2 regions of the Micromonospora sp. CNZ297 genome follow, and region 1 is predicted to be linked to the other one. Evidence: predicted binding sites of a transcription regulator. Region 1 holds the regulator's gene; the other holds the start of a gene.
What was found. The regulator HspR, encoded in region 1, represses chaperone genes until heat shock. The targets are predictions, from matches to a motif close to TTGAGTNNNNNNNACTCAA.
Positions count from the first base shown of each region.

Region 1 (9,795 bases):
GAAGGTCGGCCGGTGAGCGTGCAGGAAGAGACGTTCCGCGGCTTCGCCAACCCGGTCGATCCCTCGCCCGCCGAGCTTCGGGCGTGGGCCTATCAGCCGGATTCGGTGCCGCTGACCTCGATGCCGCCCGACTGGGATCTGCTGGTCGCCGGTGACCATCTGGTGCAGACGCTGTTCGATCTGGCCATGGATCAGGGCTGCCCGGCGCGGCGGTTCACGCTGCACTGCCTCTACATCTACGCCGCCGACGGCATCCGGACGAACTTCCGCGCCCACCCCAAGCGCCGGTTCCGCAAGCTGGTCGAGCAGGCCGAGAAGTCCGGCGACGACCTGATGCGCAACTGGGCGCACAACAGCCGGGTGCTGCTCGCCCGGCCGGATCTCTTCGTCTACCGGGACTGGTGCGAGGGCGGCCTGGTCCGGGAGAACCGCCGCCTCTGACCACCTCGACCCGCCCACGTCGACCTCGCTGGCCACGTCGACCCGACCGGCCTGGTCGATCATGAACTTGGCGGTGTTTGGTGTCCGGTTTGTCACCGCCAACTTCATGATCGACCGCGAGGGCGGGTGCGTGGTGCCCGCCCGGGAGCAGCCCGACGTCCCGGCCGGCCCTGCAGAACACGAACGGGCCGGGATCCCCCGTGGATCCCGGCCCGCACGTCGGCGGATCGTCTAGGTCGACCCGCCCTGCTTCTTGCGCCGCTCGTCGTCCCGCGCCCGGTCCACGCCGTGGTCCGTCTGGTCGGCGAAGCGCCCTTCCTTGACCTTGTCGCTGAAGCGTCCCTCGGTGACCCGGTCAAACCGCTCGCGCACGTTCTCGGCCACCTTCTCCAGCCGTTCCTCCGCGCGCTCGGCCACCTTCTTCGCCGGTTCCGTCATGACTCCCCCCGCCAGCCCGGAATCCGCTTTGGGGCTTTTGCCCCTACGGAAAAGCCTAGTTGACCCCGCTCTGCCGTACCCCGCTTTCCCCTGACCCGGCCCGCGAACCGCCCGGGGAACGACGAAGGCCGGCGCGGCCCCGGGGGAGCGGGGCGCGCCGGCCTTCAGGTACGGAATCAGCGGTCGGGAGCGCGGCGCGGACGCCAGACGACGAGCGCGGTGGATGTGCGGTTGGTGGGCACGAGGTCGCCGCGGGGGAAGCCACCGAGCGACTCCAGCTCGGCGATCCGCCGGTACGCGGCGTCCAGTTCCGCCTCCAGCCGGGCCACCCGCTGCTGCGCCTCTTCGAGCAGCCGCTCCAACCCGATGATCCGCTTGACCCCGGCCAGGTTGATCCCGTCGTCCTGGCTGAGCCGCTGCACCTCGCGGAGCAGCACCACGTCCCGGACGCTGTACCGGCGACCGCCGCCGGACGCCCGGCCGGCCTGCACCAGGCCCAGCCGGTCGTACTGGCGCAGCGTCTGGGGGTGCATCCCCGCCATCCGCGCGGCCACCGAGATCATCAAGACCTTGGCCTCGTATGCCTGGTCACCCGAGCCGACGTACTCCTCCGACATGCCCGCTCACCTCCGGTGCCGCCGTCAACTGAATCGACGTACCCGCGCGTCGAGATGTTCCCGCGCGGCGGGCGGAGTCTGCGCCGCGAAGGTCTCCAGCGCCGCCCGCGCCTCGTCCGAGACCTTCGCCGGAACCACCACGTCGAGCGTGACCAGCAGGTCACCGGCGCGGCCGTCCTTGCGTACGACGCCCTTGCCGCGGGCACGCAGCACCCGCCCGCTGGGCGTACCCGGTGGCACCCGCAGGGTCACCGTCCCGTCCAGGGTCGGCACGCGCAGGTCCGTGCCGAGAACCGCCTCGGCGTACGTGATCGGGACGTTCAGGGTCAGGTCGTCCCCGATGCGCCCGAACAGCTCGTCCGGGCGGACCTTCACCTGCACGAACAGGTCGCCCGCCGGACCGCCCCGCTCGCCGGGCTCACCTCGGCCGGCCAGGCGGATCCGCTGCCCGTCCGACACCCCGGCGGGGAAGCGGACGTGCAGCGTGCGGGTCTTGGTGACCCCGCCGGTGCCGTGGCACTCCGGGCACTTCTCCTCGACGATCGTGCCGACACCCTGGCAGTTGCGGCACGGCTCGGAGAAACTGAACGACCCCTGGTTGCGGGTGGTCACGCCGGCGCCGTGGCAGACCGGGCAGGCCACCGGCTGGGTGCCGGGCTTCGCGCCGTTGCCGTGGCAGGTGTCGCAGACGCCGGGCGCGCGCAGCGTCAGCGGCAGCGTGACGCCGCGTACCGCGTCTTCGAAATCGAGCGCCACCTCGGTCTCGACGTCCCGGCCGCGGGCCGGGCCGCGCGGACGTGCCGGACCGCCGCCACCTGCACCGCCGGAGAAGATCGAGCTGAACAGGTCGGTGAAGCCGCCGCCGCTGAACCGGCTGTCCCCACCCCCGGCACCGCCGCCGAACAGGTCGGAGACGTCGAACGGCATGCCGCCCGGCTGGCCCGCGCCGCGGGCGTTGCGCCGGAAGGCGCCGGAGCCGAACAGCGAGCGCATCTCGTCGTACTCGCGGCGCTTCTTCTCGTCACCGAGCACCGCGTACGCCTCGGAGACGGTCTTGAACCGCTCCTCGGCACCGGTGTCGCCGGGGTTGTGGTCCGGGTGCGACTCCCGGGCCAACTTGCGGTACGCCTTCTTGATCTCGTCCGAGGAGGCGGACTTGTCCACGCCCAACGCGGCGTAGTAGTCCTTCTCGATCCAGTCCTTGGAACTCACCGGTCCACCCCCTTCCACGGGTCGAACCCCGGTCGTCCCGCCCGCCCGGTGCGGGCGGGCGGGACGTCACGGGTCGGCACTACTCCGGGTCCGCGACCGCGACCATGGCGGGCCGCAGCAGCCGCTCGCCGAGCTGGTAACCACGGCGCATGACCTGTACGCAGGTCGGCTCCGTCACGTCGGCGGAGGTCTGGTGCGCCACCGCCTCGTGCCGGGTCGGGTCGAACGGGTCACCCTGCTCGCCGAACGCGGTCAGGCCGAACTTGGCCAGCGCGCCGGTGAGCTGCTCGGCCACGCTGCCGAACGGGCCCACCAGGTCGCCGTGCTCGCGGGCCCGGTCCAGGTCGTCGAGGATCGGCAGCAGCGCGGTGAGCACCGCCCCGGTGGCCTGCTCCTGCACCAGGTTGCGGTCCCGGTCGACCCGCTTGCGGTAGTTGGCGTACTCCGCAGTCACCCGCTGGAGGTCGCGGGTGCGCTCCTCCAGGTCGGTGCGGAGCGACTCCAGCTCGGCGCCGAGCGGCGTGTCAGTGCCGGTCCCGCCGTTCGGCTCGACGGGCGAGTCGACCACGGTCGGACCGCTGACCTCGGCCTCGCCGCCGATCTCGTCGACCACGACCTCGGCCTCCTCGACCAGCCCTTCGGCGGGCGCGTCGGCGGCCGCGTCGGCCGCCGAGGCGTCGTTCGCCGGCTGCTCGGTCACCTTGCCGAGCTTGCGCTTGTCGCGGATGACGACCCGGGGTTCGTCGCCGGTGTCCTTCCCGGCGCCCGGCGCCGACCCGGTGGCACCCGGGTCGGCCGCTCGTGGCTTGTCCGTCATGCGGTTACCTCATCCCTCTGCCGTGCGAATCGTGTCCGGGACCGGATGTCACTTCTTGTCCTCGTCCACGATCTCCGCGTCGACCACGTCGTCGTCGCCACCGGCCTTCGGGCCACCGGCCGCGCCCGCGCCGGCACCCGGCCCGGCCGCACCTGGTGCGGTCTGCTCGCCCTCCTGCTGCTGGGCGTAGAGCAGCGAGCCCGCCTGCTGGGAGACCTGCGCCAGCTTCTCGTGCGCGGACTTGATCTTCTCGATGTCCTGCCCGCCGAGGGCGCTGCGCAGCTCGCCGAGCGCCTCGTTGAGCTGGTCGCGGTTCTCGCCGGGCAGCTTGTCGCCGCTCTCGGCGAGGAACTTCTCGGTCTGCCACTGGAGCGCCTCGGCCACGTTGCGGGTCTCGGCCTCCTCACGACGACGCTTGTCCTCGTCGGCGTGCTCCTCGGCGTCCCGGCGCATCCGCTCGATGTCGTCCTTCGGCAGCGAGGAGCCGCCGGTGATCGTCATCTTCTGCTCCTTGCCGGTGCCCAGGTCCTTGGCGTGCACGTTCACGATGCCGTTGGCGTCGATGTCGAACGTGACCTCGATCTGCGGCACGCCGCGCGGGGCCGGCGGGAGACCGGTCAGCTCGAAGGTGCCGAGCTTCTTGTTGTAGGCGGCGATGTCCCGCTCGCCCTGGAACACCTGGATCAGCACCGACGGCTGGTTGTCGTCGGCGGTGGTGAACACCTCGGAGCGCTTGGTCGGGATGGTGGTGTTGCGCTCGATCAGCTTGGTGAAGATGCCGCCCTTGGTCTCGATGCCCAGGCTCAGCGGGGTCACGTCGAGCAGCAGGACGTCCTTGACCTCGCCCTTGAGCACACCGGCCTGGAGGGCGGCGCCGACGGCGACGACCTCGTCCGGGTTGACGCCCTTGTTCGGGTCGCGGCCGGTGAGCTGCTTGACCAGGTCGGTCACGGCCGGCATGCGGGTCGAGCCGCCGACCAGGATGACGTGGTCGACGTCGGAGATCTTGATGCCGGCGTCCTTGACGGCCTGCTCGAACGGGCCCTTGCAGCGGTCCAGCAGGTCCTGCGTCATGCGCTGGAACTCGGCGCGGCTGAGCGTCACGTCCAGGTGCAGCGGACCGGCCGAACCGGCGGTGATGTACGGCAGGTTGATGTTGCTGGTGGTGGCGGCGGACAGCTCGATCTTGGCCTTCTCGGCGGCCTCCTTGAGCCGCTGCATGGCCATCTTGTCCTGCGAGAGGTCGATGCCGTGCTCGCCACGGAACGTCTTCACCAGGTGGTCGATGATGCGCTGGTCCCAGTCGTCACCACCGAGCTGGTTGTCACCGCTGGTGGACTTGACCTCCACCACGCCCTCGGCCAGCTCCAGCAGCGACACGTCGAAGGTGCCGCCACCGAGGTCGAAGACCAGGACGGTCTGCTCCTTGGAGCCCTTGTCCAGGCCGTACGCCAGCGCCGCCGCGGTCGGCTCGTTCACGATCCGCAGCACGTTGAAGCCGGCGATCTCACCGGCCTCCTTGGTGGCCTGGCGCTGCCCGTCGTTGAAGTAGGCCGGGACGGTGATCACCGCGTCGGTGATCTGCTCGCCCAGGTACGCCTCGGCATCCCGCTTGAGCTTCATCAGCGTGCGCGCCGAGATCTCCTGCGGGGTGTACTTCTTGCCGTCGATGTCGACGGTCCAGTTGGTGCCGATCTCACGCTTGACCGACCGGATGGTCCGGTCGGGGTTGGTCACCGCCTGGCGCTTGGCGACCTCACCGACGAGCACCTCGCCGTTGCGGGCGAACGCGACGATCGAGGGAGTCGTACGCGAGCCCTCGGCGTTGGCGATGACGGTGGGCTCACCGCCCTCGAGAACGCTGACGCAGGAGTTCGTCGTGCCGAGGTCGATGCCGACCGCACGTGCCATGTTCGCTTCCTCGCTTCGTAACGGGTGAGCAGGTCAGACGGCCTGCCCGGCGGGTCGCCGGTAAGCGACCGCACCACAAGTTGAGTGAACTTGACTCAATAGTGCCACGCGATCGCCAATCCGCAAGTCGGGGTTGAGCCGACCCGGCGCAACCCGACCGTTACTACTGTCCGGTTGTCTTACCTTGCGTCGGTCGGGCACGCTTTAGCGGTGACGACGCATGGCGATTCCGCCACCCGTGCCGGCGCGCCCGCCGTCGCAGCCCGCACCGGGCCCGCCACGGGCGACGATCAGCCTGCTCACGCCGCCGACGGCCTGCCCGCCGCGCTCACCGGCCTGCGCGCGGCAATCGGTGCGGCCCGCTTCCCGCTCACCCTTCCCTCGGCCGAGCCGGCCCGGCACGCCGCCACGAGCCTCACCGACCAGCTCGACGACTACCTGCTGCCCCGGCTGGCCCGGCTCGACGCCCCGCTCCTGGTGGTCGTCGGCGGCTCCACCGGCGCCGGCAAGTCGACACTCGTCAACAGCCTGGTCCAGGCCCGGGTCAGCGCGGCGGGCGTGCTCCGCCCCACCACCCGCTCCCCGGTGCTGGTGTGCAGCCCGGCCGACGCGGCCTGGTTCCGGCAGGGCGAACTGCTGCCCGGCCTGACCCGGACCACCGAGCCCAGCGAGCAGCCGGGCACCCTGCACCTGGTCACCGCGCCGGCGCTGCCGCCCGGCCTGGCCTTCCTCGACGCGCCGGACATCGACTCGGTGGTCGACGCCAACCGGGCGCTCGCCGGTCAGCTGCTCGCCGCCGCCGACCTCTGGCTGTTCGTCACCACCGCCGCCCGGTACGCCGACGCCGTCCCCTGGGAACTGCTCCGCAGCGCCCGCGCCCGGGGCACCGCCGTGGCGATGGTGCTCGACCGGGTGCCCCCGGAGGCAGCCGACGAGGTCGCCGCCCACCTGTCCGAGATGCTCGCCGAGCAGGAGCTGGGCGCCTCGCCGCTGTTCGTGCTACCGGAGACCTGGGTGGACGGGCAAGGGCTGCTGCCGGACCGGATCACCGCGCCGCTGAGCGACTGGTTCGCCCGGCTCGCCGCCGACGCCGAGGCCCGCGCCGCGGTGGTCCGGCAGACACTCGACGGCGCGCTGGCCGCGGTGCACCCGGTCGTCGAAGGGCTGGCCGAGGCCGCCGACGAGCAGGTCACCGCCGCCGACGCGCTGGACGAGCGGGTCCAGGCCGCGTACCGGAGCGCGGAGCGGAGCGTCGACCAGGGGCTCAGGGACGGCCGGCTGCTACGCGGCGAGGTGCTGGCCCGCTGGCAGGAGTTCATCGGCACCGGCGACTTCTTCCGCGGGCTGGAGGCCCGCATCGGGCGCCTGCGCGACCGGGTGGTCGCGGCGGTCACCGGGCGGCCCGCTCCCGCCGCGGAACTGCGTACCGCGATCGAGTCCCAGCTCGTCACGCTGCTGCGCGGGGTGGCCGCCGAGGCGGCGGAGAACGCGTACACCGGCTGGAAGGCGCACCCGGCGGGCGCGGCGCTGCTGGAGCCGGACCTGGCCCACCCCTCGGCCGACCTGCCCGAGCGGGCCGAGCAGCTGGTCCGCGACTGGCAGCGCGGCGTGCTGGAGCTGGTCCGGGTCGAGGGCGGCGACCGGCGGTTCGTGGCCCGCACGGCCGCGTACGCGGTGAACGCCACCGGCCTCGCCGTCATGATCGGCGTGTTCGCCTCCACCGCGTTCATCCCGACCGGGCTGGAGGTCGCCGCGGGCACCGGCACGGCGGTCGCCGGGCAGACCGTGCTCCAGGCGATCTTCGGGGACCAGGCGGTGCGCAACCTGGCCCGCAAGGCCCGCGTCGACCTGCTCGACCGGGTCGGCAAGCTGCTGGCCGAGGAGGCCGAGCGCTACCTGAGCCGTACCGAGGCCGAGCGCCCCGCAGCCAACGCCGGCGCTGCGCTGCGCTGGGCCGCCGTCGAGGTCGAGCGGGCCCGGCACCGCAGCGGCCTGTTCCCGGCCCCCGAGCAGGACGGTCGCCCGTGAGCGCGAGGAGCGAGCCGGTCCTGCGAGCCCCGCAGTCGCGAGCAAGGAACGCACCGTGAGCGCGAGCAAGGACGGCACCGTGGGCAACATCGTGGGACGGATGCGCGAGGCGATGCGGGGCGAGCAGCGGGTCGACCCGGACACCCTGATCGAACGGCTGACCGCGATCCAGCGGTTCCTCGGCGCGGTGGACGGCCACGTGCCCGACGCCCAGCTCGTCGCCGCGCACACGGTGGTCGAGCGCGCCGGTGACCGGCTGGCGCTCTCCGGCCGCCACACGGTGGTCGCGCTCGCCGGCGCGACCGGCAGCGGCAAGTCGAGCCTGTTCAACTCGCTGGCGCGGCTCGACCTGTCGCCGGTGGGCGTACGCCGGCCGACCACCGGTGTGGCGCACGCCTGCGTGTGGGGCCCGCTCGACGGCGCGGTACGGCTGCTCGACTGGGTCGGGGTGCTGCCCCGGCACCGGTTCGTCCGGGAGAGCCCGCTGGACGCCGACGACGAGTCGAACCTGCACGGCCTCGTCCTGCTCGACCTGCCCGACTTCGACTCGGTGCAGCACGGCCACCGGCTGGAGGTCGACCGCCTGCTCGGCCTCGTCGACCTCGTGGTGTGGGTGGTCGACCCGCAGAAGTACGCCGACCGCGTGATCCACACCAGCTACCTGCGGGAGTTCCACAGGCACAAGGACGTCACGGTCGTGGTGCTCAACCAGGCCGACCGGCTGCATCCGACCGAGCTGCCGAAGGTCCTCGACGACCTGCGCCGGCTGCTCGACGCCGACGGGCTGGGCGGGGTGCCGCTGCTGCCGACCGTCGCGGTGGACCCGAACGGGCTGGACGGGCTGCGGGCCGAGCTGGAGCGTACGGTCGCCGAACGGCAGGCCGCGCTGCGCCGGCTCTCCGGCGACGTGGACGCCGTGGTGGCCGATCTCGAACCGCTCGTGGGGCCGGAACCGCCGCGCACCCGGCCCGGTGACGCCTCGGCGCAGGAGCTGACCCGGGCCCTCGCCGGGGCGGCCGGGGTGCCGACAGTGGCGGCGGCGGTCGAGGGCGCGTACCGGCACCGGGCGGTCGGCAACACCGGCTGGCCGATGCTGCGGAGCTGGCGCAAGCTGCGGCCGGATCCGCTGCGCCGGTTGCACCTCTCCGGGCGGGATCCGGACGCGCCGGCGGAGAGCCTGGTCGCGGCGACCTCCGTACCCGATCCGACAGCCGCGCAGCGCTCGGCGCTGACGCTGGCGATCCGCGCGGTGGCCGACCGGTCCGGCGCCGGTCTGCCGGCGCCGTGGCCGGCCGCGGTGACCGCCGCGGCCCGGGCCCGGCAGGCCGACCTGCCGGGCGCGCTCGACCACGCGGTCGCCGCGACCGACCTGGGCATGGACCGGCGGCCCGGCTGGTGGCGGGTGGTGGGCGTGCTCCAGTGGCTGGTCACCCTCGCCGCGCTGGCCGGCCTGGTCTGGCTGCTCCTCGGGTACGCGGTGCGTCTGCTCGGCCTGCCGCCGCTCGAACACCCGACGCTCGGTGTGGTGCCCTGGCCCACGGTCCTGCTGCTCGGTGGCCTGCTGGCCGGGCTGCTCGTCGCGGCGGTCACCCGGCCGGTGGTGGGGTGGGCCGCCCGGCGGGCCCGGCGGCGGGCGGAGGAGCGCCTGCTCACCTCGGTGGGCAGCGTCGGGGAGAAGTACGTGCTGGACCCGGTCTGGGCGGTGCTGGCGCGCTACGGCACGGCCCGGGACGCGCTGCGCGAGGCGGGACGGCGCTGAACCCGGCGTGCTGACCGGTGTGGGGGCGGCCGGTGCGGCGTAGGGTCGATGCATGGCCACGCCACAGACCCCCTACGACGCGGTGCTGCACGCCGCGCGCGACGTGACGAGGCTCGACTCGGCCCTGGACGCGGAGATGCTCGGCGCGGCGTTGCTGGGCAGCGTCTACGCCGTCGCGGAGCACGACCGGGAGCGGGCCGTCCGCGAGTTCGTCAGCGGCTTCCTCGCCGCCACGTCCCGGCGCCGCAGCGCCGCCGCGACCACACTGCGGGCCGTCTTCGCCGCCCTGGTGCCCGACGCCGAGGGCGCCGCCCGGGTCCGGCCCGGCGCGTACGCCCCGTCGTGGGCCGGCCAGCTCGGCCGGGTGCGCGTCACCGGCGCCTGGGCCTACGGCGACGTGTACGGCGACCAGACCTCCTACCTCGCCACGTTCGCGTACGACGACGAGGAGGAAGGCGGCCCGGAGCACGCCCTGGTGGCGCTCGTCGACCACAACATCGGCATCACCAAGGACGTCTTCGTCGGCGGCCCGGCCGGACGGATCGTGGAGCAGGCCCGGGAGATCTGCACCG
Region 1 is NZ_VISU01000005.1:34,396-44,190, reverse strand. Features, by position in the region: gene FB454_RS11155 (hypothetical protein) at 13-441, shown strand; gene FB454_RS11150 (hypothetical protein) at 673-879, opposite strand; gene FB454_RS11145 (heat shock protein transcriptional repressor HspR) at 1,056-1,496, opposite strand; gene dnaJ (molecular chaperone DnaJ) at 1,521-2,708, opposite strand; gene grpE (nucleotide exchange factor GrpE) at 2,788-3,525, opposite strand; gene dnaK (molecular chaperone DnaK) at 3,574-5,436, opposite strand; gene FB454_RS11125 (P-loop NTPase family protein) at 5,647-7,464, shown strand; gene FB454_RS11120 (GTPase) at 7,520-9,223, shown strand; gene FB454_RS11115 (hypothetical protein) at 9,276-9,795, shown strand, end outside.

Region 2 (9,795 bases), on a different contig from region 1:
CGGCACCCCCGGCACCACCACCTGGCTGCGGCTGGCCCACCGGGTCGACCCGGTCAACGGCGAGCACGAGTTCCGGGCCGGGTCCAGCCGCGACGGCAAGCACTGGACGTGGGGCGCGGTGTGGACGTTCCCGGCGGACACGACACCGCGGATCGGGCTGGTGGCGCACGGCGGGGCCACACCAGCGGTGACCGCCGAGTTCGACTACCTGCGCTTCCACCGCTGACGTCCAGGGCCGTCCCCTCCCCTGGGGGCGGCCCCGCTCAGCCGCCGGAACGAGGGCAGGCGGTGGTCAGCTCGCTGATGGTGCGGGTGTCGCCGTCGTAGCTGCGCGCCGCCACGAACGCCCCGGCCGGCGGATGTGCCCCGGCGACCGCCCGGGCCCGGCGCCGGTCCGCCGCGCCGAACCGCAGCGCCAGGCTCAGGTGCGGCACCCACCGGCCGGGCTGGTGCCACGAGTGCCCGCCGGACGCCTCGGCGAGCACGTCCCAGACCGCGCCGTGCAGCGCGACGAGCTGCGGGGTCGGGCGGACCAGCCACACCAGTGGCGCGCTGCCGTCGAGCACCGCCACCCGGCCCAGCCGCACCGGCAGCGGGAGCGCCGCGTCACAGAGGTCGGCCAGGCGCTGCTCGACGCCGGGCGGGAACTCCTCGACCGAGGCGAGCGTCAGGTGCGGCCGGTTCGTCGGGTGCGTGTTGCGGGCCAGGCTGGGCAGCCCGGCGGCGGCGAGCCGGTCCCAGGCGGCGCGAACCGCCGCTTCCAGTTCGGGAGAGCAGAGCAGTTCGACCGTCCGCACGTGATCAGGCTAGTCGGCGTCAGCCGCCCGCGACGCCCCGTACGTCAGAGCCAGCCGGCCTCGCGCGCCCGCCGTACCGCCTCCGCCCGGTCGGCGGCGCCGAGCTTCTGCACGCAGGCGCTGAGATGGTTGCGGACCGTTCCGGCGGCCAGATGGGTCCGCCGGGCGATCACCGCGACCGGGGTGCCCAGCTCGGCCAGCCGCAGCGTCTCCAGCTCGCGCGGCGTCAGCGGGCACTCCGGCAGGGTGAGCGCGTCGGCCGCGAGCGCGGGATCGACGTAACGCGCCCCGGAGTGCACCCGGCGGATCACGTCGGCCAGCGCGCCGCCGGGGGCGCCCTTCGCGAGGAACCCGCGTACCCCGGCGGTGAGCGCCGGCCGGAGCTGGGCGGGCCGGCCGTGTCCGGTGAGGATCACCGGCGCGCAGCCGGGCAGCGCCCGGGTCAGCTCGGCGGCGACCTCGACGCCGCCGGGCGGCGGCATCTCCAGGTCGAGCACGGCGACGTCGGGGCGGTGGGCAAGCGCCGCGTCCAGGGCGCTGCGCCCGTCGCGGGCGTGCGCGACCACCTCGATGTCCGGTTCCAGGTCGAGCAGCGCGGCCAGGGCGAGCCGGATCAGCTCCTCGTCGTCGGCCAGCAGTACCCGGATCACGGCGTCACCGGCACCGTCGCCACCAGGCTGAACACGCCGTCGGCGGCATCGGCCCGAACCCGTCCGCCGGCCGGGGCGAGCCGGTCGGCCAGGCCGCGCAGACCGCCGCTGAGCCGGTCCGGTCCGGCGTCGTCGCGGACGCCGTCGTTGCGTACGGTCAGCGTCACCACGCCGTCCTCCCGGGTGATCTCGATCCGGCACCAGCCGGCCCGGCTGTGCCGCAGCACGTTCGTCCCGGCCTCACGCAGCACGGCGGCCAGGTCGGCGGCGACCGCCGCGGGCACCTCACCGGCGGGCGGGACCACTGTCGTGCGGACGCCGCTGGAACGCAGCACCTCCCCCACCGCCGCGGCCTGCTCGGCCAGGTCGACCGCGCGGTAGCCGTGCACCGCCGCCCGGACCCGGGTCAGCGCCGAGCCGGCCAGCCGCCGGGCCTCGGCCGCCTCCCGGGCGGCCCGGCCGGCGTCGCGCGGCGCCAGCCGCTCCGCCAGCTCGGCCTTGAGCGCGATCACCGTCAGGTCGTGGCCGAGCAGATCGTGGACGTCCCGGGCGAAGCGCAGCCGTTCCTCGGCGGCGGCGAGGCGCGCCTGGGCGGCCTGCCCCTGCCGGGCCTCGACGAGCAGGTCCCAGAACCAGACCTGGACCCAGGTGAGCGCGGCGATCCCGGCGCCCACCACGCCGGTGACCAGCAGCGCCGTGGTCACCGGCCCGCCCGTCGACCAGGTGACGACGGCCGACACCGCGAGGACGCCGGCCGCCGCCACCACCGCGACGACGGGCCGGAACAGCAGCGGCGTCATGCCGACCAGGGACGCGCCCAGCCACGCCCAGGTGGGCCAGGTTCCGGCCGCGACCGGGCCGAGCAGCGGCAGGCTGAGCAGCGCCGCCGCGATCAGCGCGGCGTGCCGGCGACGACGGGCCGGTACGGGCAGCCACGGCGTGACCGCGGCGTGCAGCACCGCGATCTGGGCGACCGCGAATCCGAGCAGCCCGGCGGCGCCCAGCGCGACGCGTACCGGGTCGGGCTCGCGGGCCAGGCCGACGACGGGCAGCAGCACCGTGGTCCACACGTTCGTGGCCAGCGACAGCAGGGTGACCCGCCGGGCCCGGCGCAGCCGGTGGTCAGCGGAATCGACTGTCATGCCCGCCGATCCTAGGGCGTGCGGCGCCCCGCCCACCCCCGAGAAACGTCACGGCCGGACCGTGCGATCCGCACGGTTTCCCGATGACTGACGCGCCTTCTCCGGTGCGCCGGGCGGCGGCAGGGTCGGGGCATGACGGAGATGACTGTGGGCGTACCCCGGCGGTGGGCCGGGTGGGCGCGGACCCGGCACCTGGCCGGGATGGTGGTGGCGATGGTGGCCGGGATGGTGCTGCTCGGGCCGCTGTGGCAGGTGGGCGGGAACCTGCTGGGGGGTGCGGCGGTGCTGGCGCGGCCGGACGTGGGCGCGCTGGTGATGGCGACGAACATGGCGGCGGGCATGGCCGCGTGGATGTGGTACCGGGGAGACGGCCGGGCCGCCACCGCGGAGATGTCGGCGGCCATGTACGTGCCGTTCCTGCTGCTGCTCCCGCCCTGGTGGGCCGGGTGGGTCGGGGACGACACGCTGCTGCTCGGCGGCCACCTGCTGATGGTGCCGGCGATGCTGCTGGTGGCGCTGCGGCACCGGCACACGGCCACCGCGCCGCCGCGCCGGCACCCGGTCGCCGCGGCCGTGGCGCGCGGGTGGCCCGCCGGGCTGGGGCTGCTCATGACGGTGGACATGTGGTTCGCGCCCAGCGTCTTCGCGCCGTGGACGCTGCTGGTCCTGCCGGCCGGCTACCTGCTGATCGGCACCTGGCGGCGGCAGTGGGGCGACCGGCGCGCGCTGGCGGCGCAGCTCGCCGGGGCGGCCGTGTGGGGCGGCCTGGCGGTCGTGGCGATGATCGCGTCCGCCGACGTCGCCGGGGTGCTCGTCGGGGTGGGCTGGCTCGTCCACGCGGCCTGGGACGGCTGGTACCACCGCACCGGCGCGGTGGTACCGCGCGGGTACGCGCTGTGGTGCGCGGTGTTCGACGTCGGAGTGGGCCTCACCACGCTGCTGGCCGTCCTGTCCCGGTGATCCGGCGGGGGCACGGGGCCACGCCGGATCACCCGGAGGGGACGGCACACAGGTGGCGCGGCGAACGTTTGACCCGGTCGCCGCGACCGCCGCGCGGCGGTGATGAAAAGCTTGTCGCATGAACGCCGCACCGACCCCGACCGACCCCGCCCTTCCCGCCGACGCCGAGGACGGCATCGCCTTCGCCGATCTCGGGCTGCGCACCGAGTTGCTGGGCGCGCTGTCCGCGCTCGGCTACGAGGAACCGACGCCGATCCAGCGGGAGGCCATCCCCCCGTTGCTGGCCGGGCAGGATCTGCTGGGCCAGGCGGCGACCGGTACGGGCAAGACCGCCGCATTCGCGCTGCCGCTGTTGCAGCGGATGCCGGTGGGGCGGGCCGACGGCGACCCGGTGTCGCTGGTGCTGGTGCCGACGCGGGAGCTGGCCGTGCAGGTCTCCGAGGCGTTCCACCGCTACGGCAAGGACCTGGGCGCCCGGGTGCTGCCGATCTACGGCGGGCAGCCGATCGGCCGGCAGCTGCGTGCGCTCGACCACGGGGTGGACGTGGTGGTGGCGACGCCCGGCCGGGCGCTGGACCACATCGCCCGGGGCACGCTGCGGTTGGGCGCGCTGAGCACGGTGGTGCTGGACGAGGCGGACGAGATGCTCGACATGGGCTTCGCCGAGGACATCGAGGCGATCCTGGAGCACGCTCCGGCCGGCCGGCAGACGGTGCTGTTCTCGGCCACCATGCCGGCCCGGATCGACGGGCTGGCCCGGCAGCACCTGACCGACCCGGTCCGCATCCGGATCGAGCGGGAGCGGCCCGTCGCCGGGGAGGCGCCCCGGGTGCGGCAGAGCGCGTACATCGTGGCCCGGGCGCACAAGCCGGCCGCGCTGGGCCGGGTGCTGGACGTGGAGTCGCCCACCGCGGCGATCGTGTTCTGCCGCAGCCGGGAGGAGGTGGACCGGCTCACCGAGACGATGAACGGCCGGGGCTACCGGGCCGAGGCGCTGCACGGCGGGATGAGCCAGGAGCAGCGGGACCGGGTGATGGGCCGGCTGCGCGCCGGTACGGCGGACCTGCTGGTCGCCACCGACGTGGCCGCCCGTGGCCTGGACGTCGAGCAGCTCACCCACGTGGTCAACTACGACGTGCCGTCCGCCCCGGAGTCGTACGTGCACCGGATCGGGCGGGTCGGCCGGGCCGGGCGGGAGGGTGTGGCGATCACGCTCGCCGAGCCGCGTGAGCACCGGATGCTCAAGACCATCGAGCGGGTCACCGGCCAGCGGATCGCCATCGACAAGATCCCCACTGTCGCGGACATGCGTACCCGGCGGCTGGAGCTGACCCAGGGCGCGCTGCGGGAGAGCCTGCTGGAGGACGACCTCGACCCGTACCGGGCGATCGTGGAGTCGCTCACCGACGAGTTCGACCTGGTCGAGGTGGCGCTGGCGGCGGTGAAGCTGGCGCACGAGGCGACGTCGCCGGGCTCGGACGACGAGGAGGAGATCCCGCAGGTTCCGGTCCGGGGTCCGCGCGAGGGCCGCCCGGAGGCCGGCGGGCGGGGTGAGCGCCGGGGTCCGGCGCGCCCGCGTACCGGCGGCACCACCCAGGTCTTCATCGGTCTGGGCCGCCGGGCCGGGGTACGGCCGCAGGACCTGGTGGGCGCGATCACCGGGGAGACCCGCATCAGTGGCCGGGACATCGGCTCGATCGAGATCGCCGACCGGTTCTCGCTGGTCGAGGTGCCGCAGGGGGTCGCCGACGAGATCATCGCGGGGCTGCGCGGCACCACCATCAAGGGACGCAAGGCGACGGTACGCCGGGACCGGGACGGTGACGGGCCGGGCGAGCGCCGCGACCGGGGCTACGAGCGGCGCGACCGCCGCTGAGCCCGGCGCGACCGGCTTCCGTGCCGGTCGGCGTGGAGACCACAGGGGGCGGACCACGACGGCGCCCCGGCCACCGTGCGTACGGTGGCCGGGGCGACGGTCGTCAGGCCGCGGCGAGCGCCGGACCGTCCAGCGACTCCGTGCCGATCTCGACCGGGCGCAGCGCCAGTGCGAGCACGTCCGCCACGTCGGACAGGGTGTGCACGGTCAGCGCCTCCCGCACCTCGGCCGGCAGGTCGTCCAGGTCCGGCTCGTTGCGCTTCGGGATGATCACCTCGGTGAGGCCGGCCCGGTGCGCGGCGAGCAGCTTCTGCTTCACGCCGCCGATGGGCAGCACCCGGCCGGAGAGCGTCACCTCGCCGGTCATTCCGAACTCGGGCCGAACCGGCCGCCCGGTCACCAGTGAGGCCAGCGCGGTCACCATGGTGATGCCGGCGCTCGGGCCGTCCTTGGGCACCGCGCCCGCCGGGACGTGCAGGTGGATCCGCCGCCCGGCCAGCGCGTTCGGGTCCAGCCCGTAGCGCCGCCCGTTCGACCGCAGGTACGACCACGCGATGTGCGCGGACTCCTTCATCACGTCGCCGAGCTGGCCGGTGAGCGTCAGCCCCGGCTCACCCTCCATCGTGGTGGCCTCGATGAACAGCACGTCGCCACCGGCGCCGGTGACCGCGAGTCCGGTCGCCACGCCGGGTACTGCGGTCCGTTCGGCCGACTCCGGGGTGAACTTGGGCCGGCCCAGGTAGCGGGCCAGGTTGCCGGCGTCGACGTGCACCGGCGCGGAGTCCGTGGCGAGCGCGACCGCGACCTTGCGCAAGATCTTGGCGAGAGCGCGTTCGAGCTGCCGGACGCCGGCCTCCCGGGTGTACTCACCAGCGATCAGCGCCAGCGCCTCGTCGGCGACTGTGACCTCGTCGGTGGTCAGCCCGGCCCGTTCCCGCTGCCGGGGCAGCAGGTGGTCCCGGGCGATGGCGACCTTCTCGTCCTCGGTGTAGCCGTCCAGCGCGACCAGCTCCATCCGGTCCAGCAGCGGGCCGGGGATCGCCTCGACCACGTTGGCGGTGGCCAGGAACAGCACGTCGGACAGGTCGAGGTCGACCTCCAGGTAGTGGTCGCGGAACGTGTGGTTCTGCGCCGGGTCGAGCACCTCCAGCAGGGCCGCCGCCGGGTCGCCGGAGTAGCCGGCGGCCAGCTTGTCGACCTCGTCGAGCAGCACGACCGGGTTCATCGAGCCGGCCTCGCGCAGCGCCCGCACGATCCGGCCGGGCAGCGCGCCCACGTAGGTGCGCCGGTGACCGCGGATCTCCGCCTCGTCCCGGACACCGCCGAGGGAGACGCGGACGAAGTTGCGGCCCAGCGCCCGGGCGACCGACTCGCCGAGGCTGGTCTTGCCGACACCGGGCGGACCGGCCAGGGCCAGCACCGCGCCGGAACCGCGTCCGCCGACCACGCCGAGGTTGCGCTCCGCGCGCCGGTTGCGCACCGCGAGGTACTCCAGGATGCGGTCCTTCACGTCGGCCAGGCCGGCGTGGTCGGCGTCGAGCACGGCCCGGGCCGCGGCCAGGTCCATGTTGTCCTGGGTACGCGTGTTCCACGGCATCTCCAGGACGGTGTCCAGCCAGGTCCGGATCCAGCCCGCCTCGGGTGAGGCGTCACTGGCCCGCTCCAGCTTGCCGACCTCGCGCAGCGCCGCCTCGCGGACCTTCTCCGGCAGGTCGGCGGACTCCACCCGGGAGCGGTAGTCGGCGGAGCCGTCCGGCTCGTCCTCGCCGAGTTCCTTGCGGATCGCGGCGAGCTGCTGGCGGAGCAGGAACTCGCGCTGGGACTTCTCCAGCCCTTCGCGGACGTCGCTGTTGATCTGCTCGGTGACCTCCTGCTCGGCGAGGTGTTCCTTCACCCAGCCGACGAGCAGTTCCAGCCGGGCGGTGACGTCCGGCGCGGCGAGCAGTTCGGTCTTCTGCGTCAGGCTGAGCCAGGGCGCGTAACCGGCCGAGTCGGCCAGCTCGGACAGGTCGGTCATCCGCTCCATCGCGTCGATCACCTGCCAGGCGCCGCGCTGCTGCAGCACCGAGGTCATGAGCGCGCGGTACTCGCGGGCGAGTTCGCGGGCGCGGCCCGCCGGTGCGGGTTCGTCGAGTTCGGTCGCCTCGACCCAGAGCGCGGCGCCGGGGCCGGGCACGCCGGAGCCGATGCGGGCGCGGGTGAGACCGCGGACGACCGCCGCCGGTTCGCCGCTGGGCAGCCGGCCCACCTTCTCGATCGTGGCGACCACGCCGACGGAGCCGTACTCGCCGTCGAGGCGGGGTACGGCCAGGAGTTCCTTGTCGCCGGTGGCGCGGGCCGCGTCGACGGCGGCCTGGGTGGTCGGGTCGAGGGTCACCGGGATGACCATCCCGGGCAGCAGGACGGCGTCGGTCAGTGGGAGTACCGGAAGAGTTGCCATCGAACACCTGCCATCACGTTGGTTGAGCGTGTCTGGCTCAAGTAACAAAACGTGCCCCTTGTTCCGGGTTGTGACCCACGCCACTACGAAGGGCCGCGTTCCCGCGCTCCGCACCCAATGGCGGCGCCCTTTACCGCGACCCGCCGAATGGAAACAGTCGGCTATTGTTGCGGAATTACCGCGCGGTAGGTCAAACTCTTAGCCACACCCCGCCCGACACAGGGAGTAATGGCGATGGCAAGGAAAGTAATCACCGTTCTGACCGACGACCTCGACGGCGGAAAGGCCGATCGGACCGTCGAGTTCAGCCTGGACGGCGTGGCGTACACGATCGACGTCTCCGACGAGAACGCGGGCGTCCTGCGCAAGGCGCTGGATCCGTACATCAGCGCTGGCAGGCGAATCGGCCGGGGAGCGACCGAGGTCGCCCGCGGCGCCCGCCGCACCGCCCGGCCGAGCACCTCGGGAATGGACCGCGAGCAGAACCGCGCCATCCGGGAATGGGCCGCCAAGAACGGGTTCGAGATTTCCGAGCGCGGGCGCATCCCGGTGTCGGTGGTCGAGGCGTACAAGAACCGCTGACCGCCACCGGTTCACCGTCGGGCATCCCGGGGTCACGCTGAGAAATCGGCGGGGGCCCGATCGGCTTTCTACGGTCAGCGCTTTTCATCCGGCCGGATACCGCCGGCACGAAATTTCTTCCGGGATCACCTTCCACCGTGCCCGTACGCGGGAACGGCAGCGGCCGCCCGGAGGAGTCCCCCGGACGGCCGCTGCCGTTCGCCCGCTCAGTTGACCCGGATGCGCACCACGTCGATGGCGGGAGTCTGGTTGGCCCGCTCCATCATCGGGATGCGGTGCGAGCCGTCACCGGCCCAGACCGCGCACTGCGCCACGCCCGACTGCGCCAGGCCCGGAATCTGGATCAGCACGTCGTCCGGCTGGTTGCCGCCCCGCCCGTCCTCGGTGGCCACGAAGAAGGCCGGCACGTCCTGCGGGTTCGGAGGCTGCCGGGTGCTGCCGAGCATGCGGCAGGCGGTGTGGAAGTGGCCGCGCACCAGGCCCTGGCCGTTGAGCAGCGAGCTCTCCAGGTAGTAGCCGCCCTGGCCGGCGGCGAGGAAGCGGTCCCGCACCAGGTTCTTGGTGGTGACCCGGAGGGTGAACGGCTGGTTGCGCCGCACCTGGTTCGGGAACTGCGTGATCAGCAGCGACGGGTTGTTCGCCGCGGCGCCCACCTCACCGAACGCGGTGCTCACGCACCGGTTGCCGTTCTGGAAGCCGTCGTGCGCCTGGAGCTGGCTGCCGGAGCAGTCCTTGGCGAGCACGTTCAGGCCGTTGCCGCCACCGTTGTTCTGGCCGCCGCCGTTGTTGTTCCCGCCGCCGTTGTTCCCGCCGTTCTGACCGCCGTTGTTGTTGCCGCCGTTCTGGCCCCCGTTGTTGTTGCCGCCGTTCTGACCGCCGTTGTTGTTCCCGCCGTTCTGGCCGCCGTTCTGCGGGGTGTCGGTCACCGCACACTGGGCGAGCTGGTCCAGGCCCTGCGGGCGCTGGGCGACCCGGCCGATGGCGGTGGCGATCCGGTTGAGCGCCGCGGTCCGCTTGTCCGCGAGCGGACGCAGGATCGCGTTGTTGATGAACTCGCCGCCCTTGCGGCCCTCCGCCGCGAGCCGCCGGTTCGCGTCGGCGATCTGCGACTCCAGCAGAGCCAGGGTGCGGTCCACCTCGGCACGGGCCTGACCGGGCACCTGCGGCAGCCGGCCCCGGACGTCCGGGCAGGCCACGGTCGGGGTGCCGGCGCCCGCGCCGCCCGCGTTGGTCTGCTGGCACTCGGCCGGCGACATCTGCCCGTCGCCCCAGTGGTTGCGGACCCAGCGGCCGTTCTGCCAGGTACGGGTGGTGCTGCCCTGGCCGTCCGGGGCGGTCGCCCCGGGGC
Region 2 is NZ_VISU01000001.1:64,342-74,136, forward strand. Features, by position in the region: gene FB454_RS00305 (glycoside hydrolase family 43 protein) at 1-226, shown strand, start outside; gene FB454_RS00310 (2'-5' RNA ligase family protein) at 264-797, opposite strand; gene FB454_RS00315 (response regulator transcription factor) at 842-1,447, opposite strand; gene FB454_RS00320 (sensor histidine kinase) at 1,444-2,589, opposite strand; gene FB454_RS00325 (hypothetical protein) at 2,722-3,549, shown strand; gene FB454_RS00330 (DEAD/DEAH box helicase) at 3,668-5,425, shown strand; gene lon (endopeptidase La) at 5,529-7,865, opposite strand; gene FB454_RS00340 (histone-like nucleoid-structuring protein Lsr2) at 8,100-8,447, shown strand; gene FB454_RS00345 (hypothetical protein) at 8,654-9,795, opposite strand, start outside.
Region 2: lon (endopeptidase La) is a predicted target of HspR. The motif match lies at 7,888-7,906, and genes of this name have one in related genera.